DNA from 2 places in the Bacillus cereus group sp. BfR-BA-01316 genome. Region 2 is predicted to be linked to the other one. Evidence: predicted binding sites of a transcription regulator. Region 2 holds the regulator's gene; the other holds the start of a gene.

Region 1 (3,662 bases), on a different contig from region 2:
ATTAAATTAATTGGTGCGATAAGGGAGCTTAATCCAAGACCTGCAATTTCTTTTCCTGCTTCCAGTTGGAAAATTAATGCTGATACTGGGCCCACTATAGCACTGGCGACGACAGTTGGGACGAGAATCATTGGATTTTTAGTAATGTTCGGCAACTGTACTTTTGGAGTACAAAGTGCCTGAGCTAATATGCCACCTAAATTATTTTCTTTCGCTGAAATAACAGAGAATCCGATAAATTGAGCAACACATCCTGCAAGTGCTGCACCGCCTGCAACACCATCTAAGCTAAGTGCTATCGCTAAAGCAGCTGATGAAGCTGGAGAGATAAGTAATAGTCCCCAAACTACAGCAATCACGATAGAAGCGATAAATGGGCTACCAGCTGAACTATCTTTAATGAATGCTCCAACTGTATTTAAAACTGGGCTAATATTTTGAGCTAACCAAATACCGACTAAACCAGAACCTAATATTGCTGCAAATGGAACGAGCATCATATCTAAAGCAGTTTTTCCACTTAATCGTTTACCAATATAAACTGCTAAAGTCGCTGTTAATAATGCACCAATTGGTTCGCCTGTTTTAATGATGAGACCAGCTTCAGTAATTGAAATTGAACCAGCTCCAATTGCTCCAGCTACCATCGCTGAGAAAATTACAAGTCCGTTTGCACCGAGCATAAAAGCAATCCCGGCTCCAATTGCTGGTGCCATAAGTGATTTTGCAACAACTCCGATTGTAATAAGTAACGGGATATCAACAATTCTTCCTATATTTTCGATCAGTAAACCAATTCCAAGGGATACGAAAATACCCTGTGCGATTCCGGCAGAAGCTTTAAACATACGAGACATTATATATTCCTTCATTTGTTTCACCTTCTCCTATAATTTAGTAACCAATTGTTTTCATATAATCGCGTAAAACATCGTTTGATTTTGCAAAGCGGCTTTCTTCATCTTCTAATAAGTTCAGTTCTACCACTTCTCTTATACCGTCTCTAGTAATAATTGCTGGTACTCCTGTACAAATATCGTATTCGCCATATTCACCATCTAAAATGGCTGAAACAGCGATAACACGGTGATCATCATTGAAGATTGAGCGAGCAATATACGCTAGAGAATTTCCAATTCCGTAATAAGTAGTTCCTTTACGTTTATAAATTTCCCATCCAGCTTTTGCAGTCTTCTCAACAATTTCATCTAAATCTATTTCACCAAAGCATTCTTTTTGTTCCTCTAAAATTTGCAGAATTGGTTTTCCACCAACAGTTACATGAGACCAAGCAACCATTTGAGAATCACCATGTTCTCCTAATGAATACCCATGAATACTACGAGGGTCTACATGTAACATTTCAGATAAAATTGTTCTTAAGCGAGAAGAATCTAGTGATGTACCTGTACCAATCACACGATTTCTAGGTAATCCAGATAGCTTCCACACTTGATATGTAATAATGTCAACTGGGTTCGATGCGAGTAAGAAAATGCCATCAAATCCACTTTCCATTACGCCGCCAACAACACTTTCCATAATCTTAGCGCTTGCTCCTAAAGTGTCTAAACGACTTTGTCCAGGCTTCGGCGCTGGTCCTGCTGTAATAATGACAATGTCCATATCTTTGCAGTCTTCATAACTTCCTGCATATACTTTTGTTCTTGTATTTGTAAAGTTAATGCAGTGCGATAAATCCATCGCTTCTCCAACTGCACGTTCATGATTTATATCAATTAACAATAGCTCTTCGCAGATTCCTTGATTCACAATGGAATACGCACAGCTTGATCCAACTAATCCAGTACCGATAATTGCAATTTTTCTTGTATTTCTTTTCATAGCAATCTCTCCTAATTGATCATATAATCTATTTCTTTTGTTCTTTACACTCTTCATTATAGAGATTCCCACGATAGAAACCATGGATACTTTGTGAAACATTGAACAAACTTTTGTCCTTTTTGTGAATTGTTATATTCAATTTTCGTCATATTTGTTACAACTGGAAAAATATTTATTACATATTTATTGACATGTACAAAACAAAAAAACGAGCGACTTCATTCGCTCGTTTTTCAGCACACTATTCCGCACTTAATTGACTTTTTAATTGTTGCACAATCATCGGATTAGCCGGTGCTGCTGGCTTATAATAACTTTTTTGCTTTGCGTATTCATACATATTACGTTGACGCATTTCATCTTGATTACGAATTTGAATTAACGTTTGATGTAACTGTTCATTATCAGACTGAGAAATATAATTTGCATAACTTGTTAAACTTGAATTTAACCCTGCTAAATAATCGTTTACCATATCTTTTTCATTCATTTCTCTCTTCCTCCTATCCTAAAAAAGTCATTAATTGCTGTTTCGTATTTCGTGCATCTTGTGCATCCTTTTGCAGCATTTGTTTCAGTTGTGGATCTGTACAAGCCTGTGCATACTGGTCCAATTTGTTAATGATTGTCGCATGTCCACCAATTAAATGACGTAAGTTTTCCACTTCAAGCTCTGTTAAATTTTGCATAGATCATACCTGCCTTTCTTTGTTCATTCGTCATTAGTATTTGGTTCTTTTTGGATTGTATGCGTTAACTTTTCCTACTTATAAACAAAATAAAAGATGAATAGCTAGGCCATTCATCTTTCATGCTAAATATTCGTTCAATTTTATAAAGAGGCAATCATACTTATACTCACAAGTAAGTTCCATGCAATATGTAAAATGATACTAGGTACAATAGATTGCGTCTTCTTATATAACATAGCAAATACAATCCCCATCATCATTGCTGTAATCGGATAACCATCATGAAGAATCCCAAAAATGAAGGAAGAACCCATGATACCAATTAGAAAATTATATTTTTTTCCAAAAACCGATATAAAATACCTCGAAATAAAATTTCTTCTATAACTGGTGTAATTATATCGGTACTTAAAATATATATAACACTTTGAATTATGCCATTTTGAAGAGGTATGTTTCCTAATTGTTCTTGTTGTTTCTCTGGGCTTTCAAAACTAAACACATCAAACATTAAATATTGTGATAAACAAATGATAATAACATCAATTAATAGATACAAGTATGTCTTCCCATTCTTCAAAACAGATATATCCCAAATGTTCTTAATAAAATGAAGCACTGGTTTATAAGCAAATGAAACAATAGTAACAACAGCTGCCTCAAATAGGGTTAAATAATAAACCTCTAAATTATTACGTATTGCTTCTTCTCCATAAATCCCAAGAGCTAAAAAAAGGAATAATCCCCCTATTAATAGGAACCCAAAAATACTTGCTATCATTACTAATAAATTTTTATATGTTAAATTGTCCGTTCTCTCTTCTACGCTATAAGCTTCTAATACTGTTTTACTCATACTATTCCTCCACTTGTTTTAATTCATTTTTATCTATAATTATTAATATGAATATATAAATAACATAACGAAAAATAAAATAAGAATAATATGCAATTTTACATATTGTGAAAACCCTGCATTCTATAGTTTTAGAATTCAAATTACTATATAATAATTATTAAATAAAAACTCCGAAAACTCATAACATCCTAGTTATCAAATCAATCACCTAAATTAAAAGTAGCACCTTTACAAAAATTCTTTCTATTTGTTATTACACCATC
Region 2 (3,662 bases):
GAGTACGTTGACGCTCTAACTGTTTACGTTCTTTTTCTTCGAGATAATTTAATTTTTCTTGTGCCACCACTTTTTGAACAGGTACTTCATCTTCTTGCTCTAGTTCCGCACGTTCAATCATTTCATTTTTCTTTTCAACGTAATAATCGTAATCACCTAAATATTCTTGTGCACCTTCTGTTGATAACTCAACAACGGTTGTCGTTACGCGATTAATAAAGTAGCGGTCATGAGAGACGAATAGAAGAGTACCTGGGTAATCAATTAAAGCATTTTCCAAAATCTCTTTACTATTTAAATCAAGATGGTTTGTTGGCTCATCGAGAATTAATAAATTGGATTTTTGCATCATAAGTTTTGCAAGAGCTAGTCGAGCCTTTTGTCCACCACTAAGAGAAGATACTGGTTTTAGTACATCATCCCCTGTGAATAAAAAGTTGCCTAGTATAGTGCGAATTTCTTTTTCAGGTTGCAGGGGATATTCATCCCATAGTTCATTTAAAACTCGCTTCGAAGATGTTAAGTTGGCTTGTTCTTGATCATAATAACCAACAGATACATTTGATCCGAAAGCAACGTTTCCATATAATAGCTGTAACTTATTCACAATGGATTTTAATAATGTAGATTTTCCAATTCCGTTCGGCCCAACTAAGGCAACACTGTCACCGCGAGTTAAGCGCATGTTTACATGTTCAATAATCGGTTCCTGATAATAGCCAATAGTTGCATCTTTCACTTGTAAAACATCATTTCCACTTTGTTTTTCAATATCGAAATGGAAGGAAGCTGATTTAGAATCGCCTAATGGTCTAGTTAATACTTCCATTCTGTCTAATTGTTTACGGCGACTTTGAGCACGTTTTGTCGTAGATGCGCGAGCTATATTTTTTTGCACAAAGTCTTCCAGTTTAGTAATTTCATCTTGTTGTTTTTCATAACGCTTCATCTCTTGCTCGTATAGAGCTGATTTTAAGTCTAAATATTTACTGTAGTTACCAACAAATCGTCGGCTTTCCTTATTAGAAATTTCGTATACTTGTGTAACGAGTTTATCTAAGAAATAACGGTCATGGGAAACGATTAAAATCGCGCCAGGATAGCCTTGTAAATATTGTTCAAGCCATGTTAGTGTCTCAATGTCCAAATGGTTTGTAGGTTCGTCTAAAATAAGTAAGTCTGGTCTAGTTAATAATAATTTCCCAAGAGCTAATCGAGTCTTTTGTCCACCACTTAATGTAGAAATTGTCGTCTGATGCGTTTCAACTGGGAAGCCAAGACCGCTTAAAATCGAGCGTATATCCGCTTCGTACTGATAGCCGCCTTGATCTTTATAATCTAATTGTAATTGGTCATAATCAGCTAATAATTTCTCGTATATAGCCGCATTTGAAAAGTTTTCTTCTTTTCCCATCTCTTGCTCTAGCCTTCGAAGTTTTGTCTCCATCTGCTGTAGATGTGTAAAGACGGTTAACATTTCATCCCAAATTGTTAAAGACGTTTCTAATCCGGTATTTTGAGCTAAATACCCCATTGAGACATCTTTCGGTTTTATAATTTCACCACCATCATGAGATAACTCACCAGCTATTATTTTTAATAATGTAGATTTTCCGGCTCCATTTCGTCCGACTAATGCGATACGATCTTTTGTTTGTACTTCCAATTTTATGTTTGCAATAATCGTTTCTGCACCGTATAATTTCGAAAGCCCATTCACTTGTAATAATATCAATGTTTTCACCTCAAATAATTTCTTAACTTTGCCATGTTTATATTTCTCAATCATACTAAAAATAGTGTATAGTTTAAAATAAAGAGAGAATACTTCTTCTCTTTATTATACAAGGAAATTCATGAGTACTAAACTGCTGTATTTGATTCAAGTATATGAATAAAGATAGGAAGAGAGGAGAGGTTATATGGATCAACAAAAAATTCCACAGGCCACTGCCAAACGATTGCCTCTATACTATCGATTTATCCAAAACTTATCTCTTTCTGGTAAGCAACGTGTTTCATCAGCCGAATTGAGTGAAGCGGTAAAGGTTGATTCCGCAACTATTCGAAGAGATTTTTCATATTTTGGAGCGTTAGGGAAAAAAGGATATGGATATAACGTAAATTATTTATTATCATTTTTCCGTGAAACACTCGACCAAGATGATATAACACGTGTAGCACTTATTGGAGTAGGTAATTTAGGGACCGCTTTCTTACATTATAATTTCACGAAAAACAATAATACAAAAATTGAAATGGCGTTTGATGTTAGTGAAGAGAAAGTTGGAACAGAAATCGGAGGAATTCCTGTATATCATTTGGATGAATTAGAAGAACGTTTATCAACTGATATACAAGTGGCAATATTAACGGTACCCGCTACAGTAGCGCAAGCTGTGGCAGATAGATTGGCAGAAACGAATGTGCATGGTATTTTAAATTTCACGCCAGCACGATTAAATGTGTCAGAGAATATAAGAATTCATCATATTGATTTAGCTGTAGAGTTACAAACACTTGTTTACTTTTTGAAGAATTATCCACAATAAAACGCAGAGGAGACGACCTCTGCGTTTTATTATTGTTTTTTCTTTGTGAATTTGACTAAGATAAGGCGAAGTGCCAAATTAAAATCAATTGTTGCCATAACTGCAAATAGTATTGTCCACACATTCCAAATTGTATCTGTCACGTTCGTAATGGCGAATCGTGTAAAGATACATCCTAGAAGGAAGTATAGTGCAGCCATGAACAATGGTGAGTTTCTCATACAAAAAATCCTCCGATAAAGCCTTGCATTTTCTCGGCTTCTTTAATCATTTCTTGAATTTGCTCATTGCTTACTACAATTTGAGCGACTGCAACGAATGTATTCATCGCAACATGAGCTGCAATTGGAACGATAATACGTTTCGTTTTTACATATAAAAAGGCGAATACGAGCCCCATAGCAGTGTATACCAACAAGTGAGTAAAATCAAAATGAATCGCTGCAAATACAAGGGAACTAATGATAGCGGCAATAAAGAAGTTAAACTTCTTATAAAGTGTACCAAATAAAATTTTTCTAAATACGATTTCTTCTAAGATAGGTCCAATTATAGATACAACAATAAGGAACCAAGGTGTTGTTCTTGCGATGTCCATAAGCCTTGCTGTATTTTCAGATCCAGGTTTAATACCTAGTAAATACATTTCAATCATACCAGCGATACTTTGTGAGAAAAATGCTAAGAAGAACCCGATAAAAATCCATCCAATTGTAGCTGGAACAGTAGAGCGCATTTTATCTAAATGCCTGTCACGAATATCTGTTCTAAGTAACCAAAGTACAATGCATAATGCAATAAAGAAGCTAATGATTGCCCAATGGCCAGTTATAAGCTGAATTTTTTCCTCTCTAGTAAATCCCCTATTATCATATAGTCCAGTTTTCAGGAGAAGCGGTAACCCGGCAATGCCTGATAACTGCATTAAAATGTATGTAACGATAATCCACCAATATTGTTTTTTCAAATGGTTTAACCATCCTTTCTAACGCTAGTGTATGAGATAAGGTAGGATAACATGTAAATATGCTACCTACGATATAAACTTTCATTTGAATTATATTTTTTTTGTAAATAAGTATTTGAAAATAAAATAGGAGACAGGAAAAA

The links. The regulator Rex, encoded in region 2, represses fermentation and respiration genes when NADH is low (regulators of the CRP and FNR family bind a similar motif). The targets are predictions, from matches to a motif close to TTGTGAAATATTTCACAA.
Positions count from the first base shown of each region.
Region 1: a site for Rex is predicted at 1,937-1,954, ahead of MR071_RS01080 (L-lactate dehydrogenase). Genes of this name have one in related genera too.

Region 1 covers NZ_JAKUGX010000001.1:212,616-216,277, reverse strand. The annotation lists gene MR071_RS01085 (PTS sugar transporter subunit IIC) at 1-872, opposite strand, end outside; gene MR071_RS01080 (L-lactate dehydrogenase) at 895-1,845, opposite strand; gene MR071_RS01075 (spore coat protein) at 2,090-2,338, opposite strand; gene MR071_RS01070 (hypothetical protein) at 2,352-2,537, opposite strand; partial or broken gene MR071_RS01065 (lysostaphin resistance A-like protein) at 2,681-3,396, opposite strand.
Region 2 covers NZ_JAKUGX010000051.1:8,543-12,204, reverse strand. The annotation lists gene MR071_RS24120 (ABC-F family ATP-binding cassette domain-containing protein) at 1-1,735, opposite strand, end outside; gene MR071_RS24115 (redox-sensing transcriptional repressor Rex) at 1,923-2,552, shown strand; gene MR071_RS24110 (YdiK family protein) at 2,582-2,773, opposite strand; gene MR071_RS24105 (CPBP family intramembrane glutamic endopeptidase) at 2,770-3,519, opposite strand.